3 regions of the Paenibacillus sp. JNU01 genome follow, and region 3 is predicted to be linked to each of the others. Evidence: riboswitches for the same ligand, from Rfam matches in the RefSeq annotation. Region 3 holds a riboswitch; each other region holds the start of a gene.
The links. A riboswitch is a leader RNA that binds a small molecule or an ion and turns the genes downstream of it on or off. The one in region 3 is predicted to bind S-adenosylmethionine.

Region 1: another riboswitch for S-adenosylmethionine. It lies ahead of metA (homoserine O-acetyltransferase MetA); the one in region 3 lies ahead of NLBNIHML_RS11875 (methionine ABC transporter ATP-binding protein).
Region 2: another riboswitch for S-adenosylmethionine. It lies ahead of mmuP (S-methylmethionine permease); the one in region 3 lies ahead of NLBNIHML_RS11875 (methionine ABC transporter ATP-binding protein).

Annotation. Positions count from the first base shown of each region.
Region 1 covers NZ_CP169723.1:6,005,953-6,011,400, forward strand. The annotation lists gene NLBNIHML_RS26420 (HRDC domain-containing protein) at 1-284, shown strand, start outside; gene corA (magnesium/cobalt transporter CorA) at 355-1,290, opposite strand; SAM riboswitch class I at 1,742-1,865, shown strand; gene metA (homoserine O-acetyltransferase MetA) at 2,101-3,018, shown strand; gene NLBNIHML_RS26435 (PLP-dependent transferase) at 3,043-4,230, shown strand; gene NLBNIHML_RS26440 (trans-sulfuration enzyme family protein) at 4,227-5,399, shown strand.
Region 2 covers NZ_CP169723.1:3,050,251-3,055,698, forward strand. The annotation lists gene mmuM (homocysteine S-methyltransferase) at 1-474, opposite strand, end outside; partial or broken gene mmuP (S-methylmethionine permease) at 454-1,864, opposite strand; SAM riboswitch class I at 1,956-2,058, opposite strand; gene NLBNIHML_RS13280 (Ger(x)C family spore germination protein) at 2,129-3,331, opposite strand; gene NLBNIHML_RS13285 (GerAB/ArcD/ProY family transporter) at 3,328-4,428, opposite strand; gene NLBNIHML_RS13290 (spore germination protein) at 4,469-5,448, opposite strand, start outside.
Region 3 covers NZ_CP169723.1:2,737,118-2,742,565, forward strand. The annotation lists gene NLBNIHML_RS11865 (MetQ/NlpA family ABC transporter substrate-binding protein) at 172-1,011, opposite strand; gene NLBNIHML_RS11870 (methionine ABC transporter permease) at 1,086-1,745, opposite strand; gene NLBNIHML_RS11875 (methionine ABC transporter ATP-binding protein) at 1,746-2,780, opposite strand; SAM riboswitch class I at 2,906-3,047, opposite strand; gene NLBNIHML_RS11880 (Cthe_2314 family HEPN domain-containing protein) at 3,185-3,901, opposite strand; gene NLBNIHML_RS11885 (COX15/CtaA family protein) at 4,093-5,031, opposite strand; gene NLBNIHML_RS11890 (thioredoxin family protein) at 5,428-5,448, opposite strand, start outside.

The sequences.
Region 1 (5,448 bases), 3.3 Mb from region 3:
TATCCCGACGCGAGTTGATTGAGCTGTTAGAGGCACTGGATCTCGAAGGTTATGACACCGATTGCCTTCTTGATGTGGAGCTTGCTGTGATGCCAGAGAACGAACAAGAGGCTGTATGGAGTGCATATGAGGAGCTGGGAGATACGTTCCTGAAGCCAGTATTACATAAGGTGTATGGAGCGGAGAAGCCCGACGGAGGAAGTCTGGAGCAGGTCTATGAAAAACTGCGCATGATTCGCATCCGCTTCCGTCGGCATGCAGAGACAGAGCGGAATGTAAGTTAGTTGCAGGGTATAGAAAAAGACGACGCGTTCCTCCAAGAGGAGCGCATCGTCTTTGTTATTTCGTACGAGTTCATACCCAGTCTTTTTTGCGGAAAATGAAGAACATGCTCAGGCCCAGTGTAACCATCAGGCCAATCACAACAAAATAGCTGTATTTCCAGTTAAGCTCGGGCATATTCGTAAAGTTCATACCGTATATACCGGTAATAACCGTCAGCGGCATGAAGACCGTGGTAATGGCGGTAAACACACGCATGATCTCATTCGCCCGGTTCGCTATACTGGATTGGTAGGCTTCTCGCAAGTTGCCCATCAGGTCGCGATAAGTCTCAAAGGTTTCCGATATTTTTACGGCATTTTCATAGATGTCACTGAAATACTTTTGCAGTTGATCATCGATGAGACGCAGGTCTTTTTTGTTCAGTGTGTTAATGACCTCTTTCTGAGGTCCAAGGACTTTTTTCAGCCACAGAATCTCACTGCGCAGCCCGATGATTTCATTCAGATGTGACTTTTTGGTATGCATCAGAATGTCTTCCTCAAGCTTCTCAATCCGTGCTTCAATTCGGTCACCTACGGTGAAATAATTATCAACAATCAAGTCAACCAGCAAATAGAGCAGACGATCCGGTGTACTGATTTCCTGTTCCCACAGGATTGGTTTCAGTGTGCGCAATTCGCTGACCTTTTGCTTCGTAACACTAATAATAAAATGTCTGCCGAGGAACAAGTTGACTGCACGCAGAAAAATCTCTTCATCATCGAAACGTATGCTATTGATCACAATAAAATAATGGTTCTCATAAATTTCAATCTTCGGACGTTGTTCTTCGTCACTAAGACAGTCTTCCACAGCCAGATCATGCATCAAGAACAGCGGTTGAAGTACCGCCAAATCGTCTACATCTGCATCAATCCAGTAAAATCCTTCCGCTGGTGGAGTCAGCGCCTGCTGAATATCGTCCACCGGAATAAACACACCGTTGTTTACCAACCGGATTTTCATCGTTAATCTACTCCTTCTGCACCCGCCAACTCGGCGGATATTATCATTATGGGCGCAAAAAGAACAAATCAGCCGGTCGGCAGCGGAGCCTGGAGATCAGGGCTGCGTTCACTATATAATCAAACGGAAGTCACGTCCCGCTGCCGGCATGCTGATGTCAATTCTCTATGCAGTTTGTCGGAATTCGGCTGCCAGTCAGGCCTCGGGTCGCCATCCATTTAATATGTCACCTCTCACATAAGGGTTTATAACACCTTGTTTAGTATACCGCTGGTACAAGGTGCTTTCAAGCGCAAAAATGTGTCTATTTCGCGCCCTGAGGCAGTGTATGACAACGGATGAAGAACGGTTCCGATCTGGACAGCAGACATAGAACTGCACCTTGACGTAAAGGCATTAATGTAATAAAGTAGACGGTGAACCATATTAAATTACAATCTAATACAGCGAAATCTTATCAAGAGTAGGTGGAGGGACTGGCCCGATGAAACCCGGCAACCGGCGGTATACCGCACGGTGCTAATTCTTGCAGCGACCTAGTGTCAAGTGGCACTGTTGTAACTGAGAGATGAGAGAGGCGCATATCTATTTACATATGACCTTTCTCGAAATCCGAGGAAGGTCTTTGTCATATGCCCCGACTTCTCAGCAGTGATTTTCGCTAAGGAACTTGAGGTTGTTTGTAACGTTGGATGAAAGAGCAATTCAATGTTTTTACAAGCTCAAGGCAGTCTGTCACTGTATTGATGTGAAGACATCAAGCCAGTGGCGGCTGCATCTATCTATGCACAAGGAGGAGTTAGACTTACCATGCCAATCAAAATTCCGGATACTTTACCAGCAAAAGAAGTACTTGAAGGAGAGAATATCTTCGTCATGGATGAAACTTCTGCATACCAGCAGGATATTCGTCCACTCCGTATCGCTATATTAAACCTGATGCCGACAAAGGAAACGACCGAAACACAATTGCTTCGTCTGGTCGGAAACACGCCTATTCAGGTGGATGTTGTTCTCGTACACCCCAAATCCCATACGTCGAAGAATACGTCTCAGGAGTATTTGGATCTGTTCTATAAAACCTTCGACGAGATTGAACACCGACGTTTCGATGGCATGATTATTACGGGTGCCCCGGTGGAACAGATGGATTTCGAAGACGTGAACTATTGGAATGAGATCCAGGAGATCTTCGAATGGACCAAAACCAATGTGACTTCAACCCTCCACATATGTTGGGCTTCCCAAGCAGGTTTATACCATCATTTTGATGTGCCGAAAGTACCACTTGATGAAAAGTGCTTTGGCGTTTTCCCACATACGATCAATAAACCACATGTTCCATTGTTGCGTGGATTTGATGAAGTATTCAACGTTCCACATTCCCGTCATACGGAAGTGAGACGCGAAGATATTGAAAAGAATGAAAATTTAGAGATTTTGGCTGAATCCGAGGAAGCGGGTATCTTCCTGGTTGCGACCAAAGACGGCAAACAAATTTTTGCCACAGGTCATGCCGAGTACGACCCGTTCTCATTAAAGTGGGAGTATGACCGGGATGTAGCCAAAGGATTGGATATTGCACTACCTAGACATTATTATCCGAATGACGACCCTTCCCGTATACCACCGGCTACTTGGCGAGCTCATGCCAACTTATTATTCTCTAACTGGCTCAATTACTATGTGTATCAAGAAACACCTTACGATATTGGCCCGCAAATCTAATCGAGATTACAGGAGGATGCAGCAATGGAAGACAACAACAAGTTGAAAATCGAAAGCCGCTTAGCACAAATAGGGTCCATCAATGAACCGGTAACAGGCGCCATTAACTTTCCGATCTATCAATCCACTGCGTTTCGCCACCCGAAGCTAGGACAAAGCACGGGGTTTGATTATATTCGTACGACGAATCCAACCCGTAAGGTATTGGAAGAAGCAGCCGCAGCGCTGGAGTCCGGTGATGCGGGGTTTGCCTGTAGCTCGGGTATGGCTGCCCTGCAAACGATCTTTGCCATGTTTGGTCAAGGGGATCATCTGATTGTATCGTTGGATCTATACGGTGGAACCTATCGTCTGCTTGAACGCATTCTGTCTCGTTTTGGCGTAACTGCCAGTTATGTAGATACGAATGACCTGGCAGCACTGGAGAAGGTTCGTCAGCCAAATACCAAAGCGGTATTTATTGAGACACCAACCAATCCATTGATGATGATCACCGATGTGGAAGCCGTTGCTTCCTGGGCGAAAAGTTACAACCTGTTGACCATTGTTGACAACACGTTGTTGACTCCATTTTTCCAACGTCCGATTGAACTGGGTGCCGATATCATCATTCATAGCGCTACCAAATATCTGGGCGGACACAATGATGTGCTGGCCGGACTAATTATAACCAAGGGTGAGGCATTATCTGCAGAGATGGCGTTCCTGCATAATTCCATTGGAGCGGTATTGTCTCCAAGTGACTCCTACCAGTTGATGAAAGGCATGAAAACGCTGGCTCTTCGCATGGAGCGTCATGAGTACAATGCGCTTACCATTGCCAAATATTTGCTTGAGCATCCAGCAGTGGGTGAAGTGTATCATCCAGGCCTGTCGGATCATCCAGGGTATGAGATACAAAATAAACAATCCACAGGTAACACAGGTATTTTCTCTTTTAAAGTGAAGGATGCACGTTACGTTGAACCATTGCTGCGTCATATCAAACTGATTGCTTTTGCCGAAAGTCTCGGTGGAGTGGAATCACTCATGACCTACCCAGCGGTACAAACGCATGCGGATATTCCGCTTGAAATTCGTGATGCTGTAGGTGTCGATGACCGACTGCTCCGGTTCTCTGTAGGCATTGAACATGCGGATGATCTGATTGCAGATCTTGGCAATGCTCTGACAGCTGCACAACAGGAAGTTGAAGGAGGCGTGCACTCATGAGTGAGTCCAACAACAAGCCCAATTCTGAATTGAAATTTGATACCAAATTGCTTCATTTTGGTGATGAAATTGACAAAACAACTGGAGCCTCCAGTGTGCCAATCTATCAAGCCTCAACCTTCCATCATTTTGATATCTTCAATCCGCCTCAACATGATTACAGTCGTTCGGGTAATCCGACACGTCAGGCTCTGGAAGATTACATCACACTGCTGGAGGGCGGAGCGCGAGGATTCGCCTATTCATCGGGGATGGCTGCGATCTCCAGCGTGTTCATGATGTTCTCCGCAGGGGATCACATGATTGTAACGGAAGATGTATATGGAGGCACATATCGGTTGCTTACTTCCATATTAAGCCGTATGCAGATTGAGACGACTTTTGTGGACATGACCAATATAGATGAAGTAAAAGCGGCGCTCAAGCCGAACACCAAGGCAGTTTATATGGAAACACCGTCCAACCCTACTCTGCGTATTACGGATATCGCTGCCGTAACTGACTGGTCGAAGGAACATGACCTGATCACGATTCTGGATAACACCTTTATGACACCGTACTATCAGCGTCCAATTGAGCTTGGTGTGGATATCGTCGTACATAGTGCTACCAAGTTCCTAGGGGGGCATAGTGATGTGCTGGCAGGCTTAGCAGTTGCTCGCACGGAATCACTTGGCGTACAACTGAAACAGTTGCAAAATGGACTTGGAACTGTACTCGGGGCACAAGAATCCTGGCTTCTGATGCGCGGGATGAAAACCTTGGGGGCTCGTATGGCTCATAGTGAACGGAGTACAGCCAGACTTGCGGCATGGCTTAATGAGCGCAGTGATATTACCGCTGTCTTTTACCCTGGACTGGAGGATCATCCGGGCCGAGAGGCACATGAGCGCCAGTCAACAGGATATGGAGCTGTCGTTTCATTTGACGTCGGTTCAGGAGATCGTGCAAAAGCAGTTCTTAACCGGGTGAAGCTACCCATTGTTGCTGTAAGCCTGGGAGCTGTCGAGAGTATTCTGTCCTACCCAGCGATGATGTCTCATGCAGCAATGCCGGCTGAGGTTCGCCGGGACCGTGGCATTACAGACGGGTTGCTGCGTTTCTCGGTAGGTCTGGAAGATATCGAAGATCTGATTGTAGATTTGGAACAAGCACTTCAGGAATCCTAACAAAAGGGAGTGTCCAAATACCCTTATGAGTATCACTTAAGTTCGGATA
Region 2 (5,448 bases), 310 kb from region 3:
CGTTTCATCTGATACACCGTAGTGACCGATGTACTCCGATCCATCAGCTAGATAAGCGCCGTAGGGTCCAACGGATGCAGCAACCAACGGTCGTGGCCGAGCCAAGAATCCTGTCACCGAGATATCAGAGGTTTGCACTTCTGCCCATACGTCATCTCTCGCCTGTGCAGCCAGTTCCACCGTCTTGCGAATCAGGTCCAACGCTGCTTGCTCGCCGATGCCTCTCTTGCGGAAGCCATCCACTGTCGCCTGATAACTGGATGTAATCGCACAGTCGGCTCCTGCTCGAAAATAATCCGTATGGACCTGAACAATAACATCCGGATTCTCAAGCAACACACGAGCAGACCATAATGGATCATCCAGATCACATCCATGCTGTTCGAGTTCCGTCGCCAGCGCTCCATCCAGAATCATGACCGGATGTTCACTCAGGATCTGTTCTATCGGGTTAGTCGGTTGGGTTTGTGTCATGTACTTGTCCTCTTTTCTTATTCACACGTTCTGTCAGATAATAAGCTGCGTAACATACTGCGATAAATGGAATCCCACAATACAGCGCAATTCGCTGTGTCGGGTCGAAAGCAATACCTATACATGAAGCCAGGCATAATATAAATGAAACAATCGGTACCACCGGATACAGTGGTGTGCGGTAGACCAGATCTTTGATCGCATGTCCTTCCCGGATATACTGTCTGCGGAACATGTACTGGGAAGCGCTGATGCTCATCCATACGGCAACGACAGCCAGACCTGATATGGAGACCAGCGTAATATACACCGTACCTGGCGCAATGATGCTGGACAGCAAAGCCAGTGCACCACCCACCATACTGATCAGAAGTGCATTCAGCGGTACCCCGCGCTTGGTCAATTTGGCAAACCACGGAGAGATCGTTCTTTTGTCAGCCAGAGACCAGAGCATCCGTGAAGATGCATAGAGGCCCGAATTGGCAGCAGAGAGAATTGCCGTCAGAATAACAAAGTTCATAATGTCTGCAGCGTAGGGTACACCCACCCGCTCCATTACCGCTACAAAAGGACTTTCCAATACACTGGCGTCCGACATGGGCAGCAAGGCCGACAAGATAACAATCGTTCCGATGAAGAAAATAACCAAACGCCACAGTGTGGTATGAATAGCTTTGGGAATCGTCTTTTCCGGATTCTCCGTCTCCCCGGCGGCAATACCGATTAACTCAGTGCCTGAGAATGCAAAATTTACAGCAAGCATAGTCATCAATATCGCTGTAGCCCCATGAGGGAACCACCCGGATGCTGTAATATTGGAAAGGAATGGAGCCGGTTCAGCATCCCCCATGGGGATGAACCCAAACATGGCTGCGCCACCGATAATAATGAAGATTACGATGGTAACTACTTTGACAGATGAGAACCAGAACTCGGATTCCGCAAAAAGTTTTACCGTTAAAGCATTGAACAAAAAGATCATCAGTGCAAAAAGTGCGCTCCATATCCATACATTTACCGATGGGAACCAACGCTGCATAAGCAGACCGGCGGCTGTGAATTCAGAGCCAAGCGCAACAGTCCAGGTTAACCAGTACAACCAAGCCACCGTGTAGCCTGTTGCTGGTCCAATATATCTTGCCGCATAACTATGAAATGCTCCCGTCTCTGGCATATGAACAGACAGTTCACCAAGACAGAGCATCACCAGATATACTACGATCGCTCCAATCAAGTAGGAAAGAATAGTTCCCAGTGGTCCCGCCTGCTGAATCGTATAACCCGAGCTCAGGAATAATCCCGTTCCAATGACGCCACCCAGAGAGAGCATGACCACATGCCGTGCCTGCATCTTCCGCTGAAAATGCCCTTTGTCGTTGTTGTTCTCCATACCTGCTGCTCCCTACTTCTTCATCCAGAAAAAACAAAAAAGACCCACTCTTCCTAAAGAGTGCGCCGTTACTGACAAATAAAAACAAACGCTCCTATCTATCAGGCTGTTCACCCGCTGGAATTAGCACAGTATCCTTCAGATCTGTTGCTGAGGTTTCTAAGGGCCAGTCCCTCCACCTCTCTGGATAAGAAAATGATTTTTTATAAATATAGCGATTGATTATGAATGTGTCAATATTTATATCATAAATGGCACATCTCGCTATTCTGTGGAAGACCCTGGATTGGTAATGGTGGTCTTTACCTCATACGTGATCGGCACGGTACTGAAAATTTTATCCCAATCACCTTTGACTTTCTTCCATGTCTTTGGATGTTTAATACGCAAGCTGTCCCGAAAATCCGCTACATCGACTTTATAAGTATGCTGAAGTTTGTACAACACCTGACGAATCTGTTGTTCGGCCAGCTCAGCAAAATCCTTTTCCAATTCTCTTAGATATTCACCTTTTTCCTCTTCCTCGGGAGCGCGCCAATCCTCCATCAGCCAGCCTTCGGATTCAGTCTTCACATGGAATGAAATATCATTGCCGACCACCTTGGGAATAATTTTCACCTTTTTCTTCTTGATTTCATATACCACGGTGAATCCTTGCTTGTTATGTGTTTTTAAGACACCTCCTTTTTTTTTGGAATTGAGCCATGACAAACCCTCAAGATCTGTTTGACTAAGTTCTCCAATGAATTTCGTTGTTTTTCCATCAAAAATGCTACCTCCAGAGAACTTGTCCTCTCCATGGGAATTCAACACATTTTGCAGCAGAAAGCTGGAACCGGACTGCATCTGTGCATCTAACTTAGACAATAATACAGGATCCAATATTTTGTTGGACAAGTACGAATTGTTCGTAATTCCTGTGAGATAAAATGCCGGAATCCGAGACGGGTCCTGTGAAGTCAACACATCTAATGCAGAATGATGACTGATCAGCACCAGGCAGTTCGGTCGAATATCATTATCCCGTAGTACAAAATCAAGCAATTGGTCCAAACCATATTTTTTGGCAATATCCTTGGAAACGACGATAACTTTCAGATGATGTCCAATAAGTGGTCGATCCCGCCTTAACGCAAACTGACGGAAGATTTGCAACATGGAATCTCCACTGAGCTGTTCATTGGCATAGGATGTTTTGCCGGAAGAAGGAGAACCGGATTGCTGGCTCGATTGACTGTTGGAGAAGCCCGGAGCGATCTGCACCGTGGCAGTTACATAGTTCTTCTTAGGATATGAGCCTCCTTGAGCAGCGATGTCTTTCTCGAATTCCGTCTCTTTGCCGACATCGATTCCAAGACCAACATAGAGACTTAAATCCTCTATTTCCCGACTGCTCCAGCATCCGGACAGCGTCAACAGAATACAAAAGGCAGAAGCTAAACGTAAGAGCATACGGAATGGCATCATGCATGTTTGCCTCCTTTTTTGCGAATCAGACTTATCAACAGTAACACCATAGGAAGAATGCCAAATAAAAACACAGATGCATTACCCAGCATATCTCCAAGTGCAAAAGTATCATCCACCGTTTTGGGCATCATGGCTGTCACATAAATGAATGGAAGCAGACCATACATAATCCCCTTCATTTTTTTGGAACGGAACAAATCACGAATACCCACCGAAGCACAGTAATGTGTGATCGCGGTAGTCGAAAAAATCTGCATAATCCAGATGACCAGCAATAAGGATTCAAATCGTTCGAATATTAATCCCTGTATCTCGAAGCTTCTCACCAAATCCAGCGTTGGCCAGGTTCGAGTTTTGATTCCATCCAGGGACAGGCTACCTACAACCATGACAACCGTAATCAAATATATAATGGTGGATATAAGTATGCCCCAGCTCATCGCCTTATTGCTTTTCTTCGGATTTTTCATATAAGCAGTCATGATTAGCATCACCTCATACCCCGTATATGATAATAGAGAAGGCTTAAGTCCTTTGAAAACAGGCATAAGACCTTCGCCGAGCACTGGTCTAAGATTTCCAATCTCAAATAGCTGATTACTCAGCAGAATTTCAATGACAAATATAATGATTGTAATCGGTAGAATAATCTCGAACACCCGTATTATGACACCAAGTCCGCCTGAGATCATATATATACCGATCCACATGAAGACCATAACAATCGCCCATGTGGGCGTACGTTCAAGCAGATACATCCCTGTTACTTCAGCCATGACTCTAATTTCGAATGCGGCAATCACCATAAAATACATAATCATGGCAAATCCCAATATGTAAGCAATCCAGCTCCCCGTAATTTCACGGGTGAACTGGAATACCGTTTTCCCCGGAAATCTGCGACACAAGGTAACCAGAATAATGCCGACACCTGCAATAATCAGTCCCGACAGAATAATGGATATCCAGACATCCGGTGTTCCGACAGCCTTACTGGTCGTTCGAGGTAACGTCAGGATCCCGGCACCAAGCATGTAATTCACAATAATTATAACGGCCTGTGTCGTGGTTATCTTTTGTGGGGAGCCATTCACTTTAGTTCACCTCCAGAGCTTCTGTAGATGGAAAATTTGATTACTTTTTACGATCCTCATCGAGCGGATTTGTCATTTTGGGACGCATTCTCATCATGTTCAACGGAGCACGAATAACGAAATCCTTCCATTCATTGATGTGATAAGGGACGGCCGGAGCTACGTAAGGTACGCCAAAGCTTGAGAGCCGTGCCAGATGCGTGCACACAAGCAGGAAGAACATAACCACGCCATACAAACCAAGAACTGCGGCACTAAACATTGCGGCAAATCTCAGAATTCGCAGAGTTAGCCCTGCACTATAGACTGGAATGGTAAAGGAAGAGATCGCCGTAACCGCAACGACAATAACCAGGAATTGGCTTATGATTCCTGCTTGTACTGCTGCTTGTCCAATAATCAGACCTCCCACGATACCCATCGCTGGCGCAATCGGTTTAGGCAGCCGTATCCCTGCCTCTCTCAGAATTTCAATGGAAATTTCCATGATCAGTACTTCAATGATCGAAGGAAACGGTACCCCTGTCCGCGTTTCAATAATCGTCAGAACCAGCTTGGTCGGGATAAGACCAGGGTGGAACGAAATAAACGAAATATAGAGTGCAGGAGCGAGCAATGCCAGCATCGCAGCTACAAAACGCAGCATACGTAAAAAGGTTCCTGGAATCCAACGTTCATAATAATCTTCGGGAGATTGAAGCAGCATGCTAAAGGTCACAGGTACAACAAGTACAAATGGCGTTCCATCCAGCAAAATAGCTACCCGACCTTCCAGCAAAGCACCCATTACCCGGTCAGGCCTCTCCGTATTTAGTACCTGTTGAAAAGGACTCAGGGTACTGTCTTCGATGAGTTGCTCCACATAACCTGATTCCAGCATCGAATCCATATCCATCTCTTCGATTCGCTTACAGACTTCAGTAACGAGATTGGGATCGGCAATATCCTGAATATAGGCTATCGCCAATTCTTTTTTGATCCGTGAACCCACTTCAAACTTTTGAATAAAGAGACTCTGAT
Region 3 (5,448 bases):
TTGTGACTTATGTTGATCCATGCTTCAGCACAGACTTGAGGAGTGGCTGTTCAAAAATTGCACCTCGCTACAAGCGCTAATAAGCAAAAAGAGGATGTCCTTCCGTCATATTCATGACTTATGGGACATCCTCTTCTTATCAGCTCACGTCAACTCATACATATCGTTAAATTATTCAGTTGCTGGTTCAACTGCACCTTTATAACGCTCTTTGATGAATGTTTTTACTTCTTCGGAGTGCAGTGCAGCAGCTAATTTCTGAATTGCATCTGAATCCTTGTTGTCTTCACGGGCAACGAGGATATTTGCATATGGGTTACCTTGCAGATCTTCGATCAGCAATGCATCATTTGCCGGATTCAGGTTCGCTTCAAGCGCATAGTTGGCGTTGATGAATACCAGATCCGCTTCATCCAATTGGCGAGGCATCATGGCTGCATCCAGCTCGATGATATCCAGGTTCTTCGGATTGGCTGTGATATCCTGAATCGTAGATGTGATATTTGTATTGTCTTTCAGCGTAATAATGCCTTCCTTCGCGAGCAACAACAGTGCACGTCCACCATTGGATGGGTCATTTGGAATGGCTACTTTTGCGCCATCAGCTAATTCATCCAAAGATTTAATCTTTTTGGAATATCCGCCAAAAGGTTCAACATGAACAGGTGTTACAGCAACGAGGTTGAATCCACGTTCTTTATTCTCTGTGTCCAAGTAAGGCTGGTGCTGGAAGAAGTTTGCATCCAATTTTTTATCAGCAAGCTGCTGGTTGGGTTGTACATAGTCATTGAACGTAACGACTTGCAGACGAATGCCTTGTGCTTCCAGTTCAGGTTTGATGCTTTCCAGAATCTCTGCGTGTGGTGTAGGTGAAGCTCCCACTTTCAATTCAACCGTGCGTGGTGCACCTGCTGAATTGTCTGCGCCGCTATCGGCATCCTTGTTGTTTCCGCAAGCTGCGAGAACCGCAATCAGCATAAGACTAAGTAGAGCGAATGACCATTTTTTCATGTGTAAAACCCCTTCTCTAATCATTTTTTCATGTGGCGTTTGAATGACTGCACAGCCAACATGTTATCTATGTGTTATTTCCTGGTGAAAAATGTAACTAAGCGATCTCCAGCCATCTGGAGAATTTGCACGAGAATAATCATCGACACTACGGATATGATCATGATTTCATTTTGATAACGGAAATATCCGTAGTTAATAGCCAGTGTTCCCAGACCACCACCACCAACCATGCCCGCCATCGCCGTATAGGAGACAAGCGTAACGATGGTAATGGTTATCCCAGCAACCAGACCAGGTAACGCCTCAGGCAGCAATACCCGTCTTACAATCTGTCCGGTGGATGCCCCCATTGACTGCGCCGCTTCAATTACACCACGGTCAACTTCTCGCAACGTTGTCTCCACCAATCGAGCAAAGTAAGGCGCTGCTGAAATAACCAAAGGAGGTATGACGCCAAGAACCCCCGTAGCTGTACCGACGAGTATACGAGTGAATGGAATAAGAGCAACAATCAATATGATAAATGGGACCGAGCGCAAAATATTAACAATCAGGGATAGTATAGTGTAGACTGTCCGTGACTTCATTGAAGCAGATCGGGCTGTCATGAACAGCAGAACTCCGAGCGGTAAACCCAAGATAACGGTGAACAGGCCTGATACACCCAAAATCTGCAGTGTCTCTATGGAAGCTTTACCAACCTCTTCCCAACGAACTGTTGAAAAATCCATCTAACGAAGCACCTCCACATCAAGTCCCTCAGCGGTCAATTCGGATATCGTTCGATCAATCGCATTGGAATCACCTTCGAACCGAACGGTCAGTTGTCCATAAGGAACCTGTTTGATCGTAGAGATCGTTCCTTGCAGGATGGCAAAATCCACACCCGTCTTACGAACCGTTCTGGACAAAATCGCTTCATATGTTTTGTTCCCCAGAAAGGATATCTTCACAAGTTTCGAAGCAACACCTGCCTGCAATTCAATGCCTGCATTCGCCAGAGCGGTCTCTTCCAGAGCCAGTCCAGCTTCATGGTCACGCATCATGAAGTCCCGCGTAATCGCATGTTGCGGCTTCAGGAACACCTCGGTTACAGGTCCCTGTTCCACAATGCCACCTTGATGAATGACAGCCACCTTATCACAGATGTTCTGAATGACATGCATCTCATGTGTAATCAGCACAATGGTAAGGTTGTACTTTTCGTTAATGTCGAGCAATAACTTCAGAATTGAATTTGTCGTCTGCGGATCAAGCGCTGAAGTAGCCTCATCACAGAGAAGTACATTCGGATCACTCGCAAGTGCTCTCGCAATCCCCACACGTTGTTTCTGTCCACCTGATAATTGAGCTGGATATTTGTTGCTATGGTTCTCCAGACCAACGAGATTGAGCATTTCCTTCACTTTGCGATCAACGGCATCCTTGGGTGTATTCACAAGCTTTAGTGGAAAAGCCACATTATCATATACCGTTGCAGAGGATAACAGATTGAAGTGTTGGAAAATCATCCCGATCTTGCGTCTCTGTTGCTGCAATTCGGTTTTGCTCAGTTCAGTCAGATTGATCCCGTCAACCCATACTTCACCCTCCGTAGGCCGCTCTAGCAAATTAATACAGCGAATCAGTGTACTTTTACCCGCTCCGGAATGGCCAATAACGCCGTAGATTTCACCCTTTTGGATGTTCAAATTCAGCTCGGATAACGCTGTTGTAGACTTTTTTCCTTTGCCGTACGTTTTGGTTAAACCTTTTAATTCAATCAATCGCACTTGCCCCTTTCCAACCACCTACATGTATCTTTACCCGATCTAAAGGAAAACTCCCCTTAAAATACAAAAAAGAGCCCTTTGCAGAAACAAAGAGGGCTCTTCACGTGAAAGAATGTACCTTCTCATCTGCCAAAATCGTGCCTTGCACCATTTTGTAGGAATTAGCACCTAACATCTATAACGAATGATACATGTATCATGTCATTACAAATCGGTTGCCGGGCTTCATCGGGCCTGTCCCTCCGCCGCTCTCGATAAGAAATATGTTATTGTAGGATTTTATAAGTTCATGTAGTTCATACTTTATAATGTGAATGTAAATTTTGAGATGATCTGTTCATTCTCTGTCATTGCAACACTCTAATTGAAACTCAGTATATTCCAAGTATTCCGATTTGTCAAAGGGAATTATTTCTTTGCCATATTTTATTGATATAACGATAAGAGGCTGTTAACGTTTCACAGACCATATCCACGCCCTGACGCATTTCCTGCACATGCTGATTCAGATCCTCCAGCTTCACCTTACCTTGCAAGGTCTGGTGTAACTGCCACAAGTCATCGTGCATTTCCGAGTTCATGTAGTGAATTTCCATATTACGTCGTTTGCGCAGCTTGCTCATCGGCTCCCGATATGAGTCCTTGATCTGAATTAATTTCAATGCAAGATCATGATGTTCCCTCGCAAAATCGAACTGCCTTAACACCGTAAAATAAGAAAAATGCGCTTTTGTATTTGAAGTATTCAGCTGGAATATTTCATTCAATACGGTCCCGACTTTATCCAAAATGGCAAAGCAGCGGATGAAGCCATCTTTGTAGAAATACACATATCGGGCATACTCGGCTTTTTCAGTCGGTGTCATGTCGTCCGTTGAGCCTGCAACGACCTTTTTGCGAAAATGAGCTGCAGCGAAGCTGCTTTGCTCCAGTTCATCCAGTGAGGAGATGAGTCCCTGAGTCCACACATACAGTTTCCGATAGTCATGCGTGGGATCATGATCCACATGCATTTGCCGCTGAAAGAGCTCAAGTGTATGCGCCATGGAGTCCATCGCTTCCTTCAATTTACCTTCGTTTATACGCGGTTTTTCCCCCAACAACGTTCGCAGCATATTTAACCTCCTCTTTTCCGAATCAACATTTCATCACCGTAACACTTCATCCATTCCGTGTAATTGCTGCTTGCCATAGGTTGCCCTGATCCCCCTCACATCAAACAAAGTCCACCTGTCCAATGATGTACATCACTGGATGGTGGACTTTCATATTAGGCCGAGTACCTTCAAGAGAACTGTATCTGTATCTAGAACCGATTAACCGGTCGATGCAGCTTGTACACCAGGAAACTCATATACGTTAAAACTCCGAACAATATGGCGATATCCAGCATATGAGCGAGAGCTACGAACATGTATACTTCCGGACGGTTCATTGTCACCATCATGAAAATACCAATCACGACTTGCATCAGGATGAGAACAACGGATACCACGCCAAGGGTACGCATTTCCTTGTTGTCCGGATGATTACGGTAAGCGAAATGACCCAGAATTGCAATAACAATAACGAGCGACGCTGCTGCTGCACGGTGAGCAAAAGCAACCGCTACCCCTCCTGAAAGCTCAGGGATAATCTGCCCGTTACAGAGCGGAAATCCGGAACATCCGCCAGCAGAATTCGTGTGGCTCACAAATGCACCCGTGTATACCACGAGATATGTGTAAATGGTGGAGAACCAGACCAGATTCCTGAATTTTTTGCTCACCCGAGGGTATTTATTCAGGCGCTCCAATCCGCCATCTTTTGCCTCCTGCCTTATGCCCAGCGCCATCATCAGGGAACTGGCAAAAGCAATCAGTGCAAAGCCGAAATGCAGTGCCATGACTGCTGAAGATTGGGAAAAGACAACGGCAAAAGCCCCCATGATCCCCTGCACGATAACAAATACCAGGGTTAAGAAAGAGAACAATTGCAGGTCACGACGTGACTTGCCAAACAGCAGAAAAGCAACAAACGAGGCAATGGACAACAATCCAGCCAGTGCGCTTACAGCGCGATGGGAATATTCAATAAGTGAAGCCACAGTATGTGCCGGAACGAGTTTCCCGTTACATAAAGGCCATTCCGTTCCGCAGCCAAGGCCCGATTCCGTTTTGGTTACGATGCCTCCACCAAAAGTGGCCAGAAACATGACAAGACAGGTTAATACGGTTAACCATTTAAATAAAGTTAAGTGTTTCAATTTTTTCTCACCCGCTGTTGGTTTAAGATGGCGAAGAATATCCTTCGCTTGTTTCGATACTTTGACACTTATTTCACAACTAAATTCATTATACCGGATAAAATGTTCATTGACGTCCGCGCTTTGTGACAAAATGTTAACGTCTGATGAAATAATGACCCATAGGTCACTGGGGATATGTACATCAAATTTCTAACATAGAAACATGTCGAACACACAAACGCCATTTCCCTATTTCAAGAGAAATGGCGTTTCATCTAGTATACCCTTTTACAGCATGAACCTGTCATACTTTTATATAAGTTCAATGAAACATTTACACAATAACAGCGATCAAAAGGTTATTCTGTCATCGGAGTGTTTGTGTAGATATTCATCATTTGAACGTATATAACATTATTTATGGATCGTGTTGTA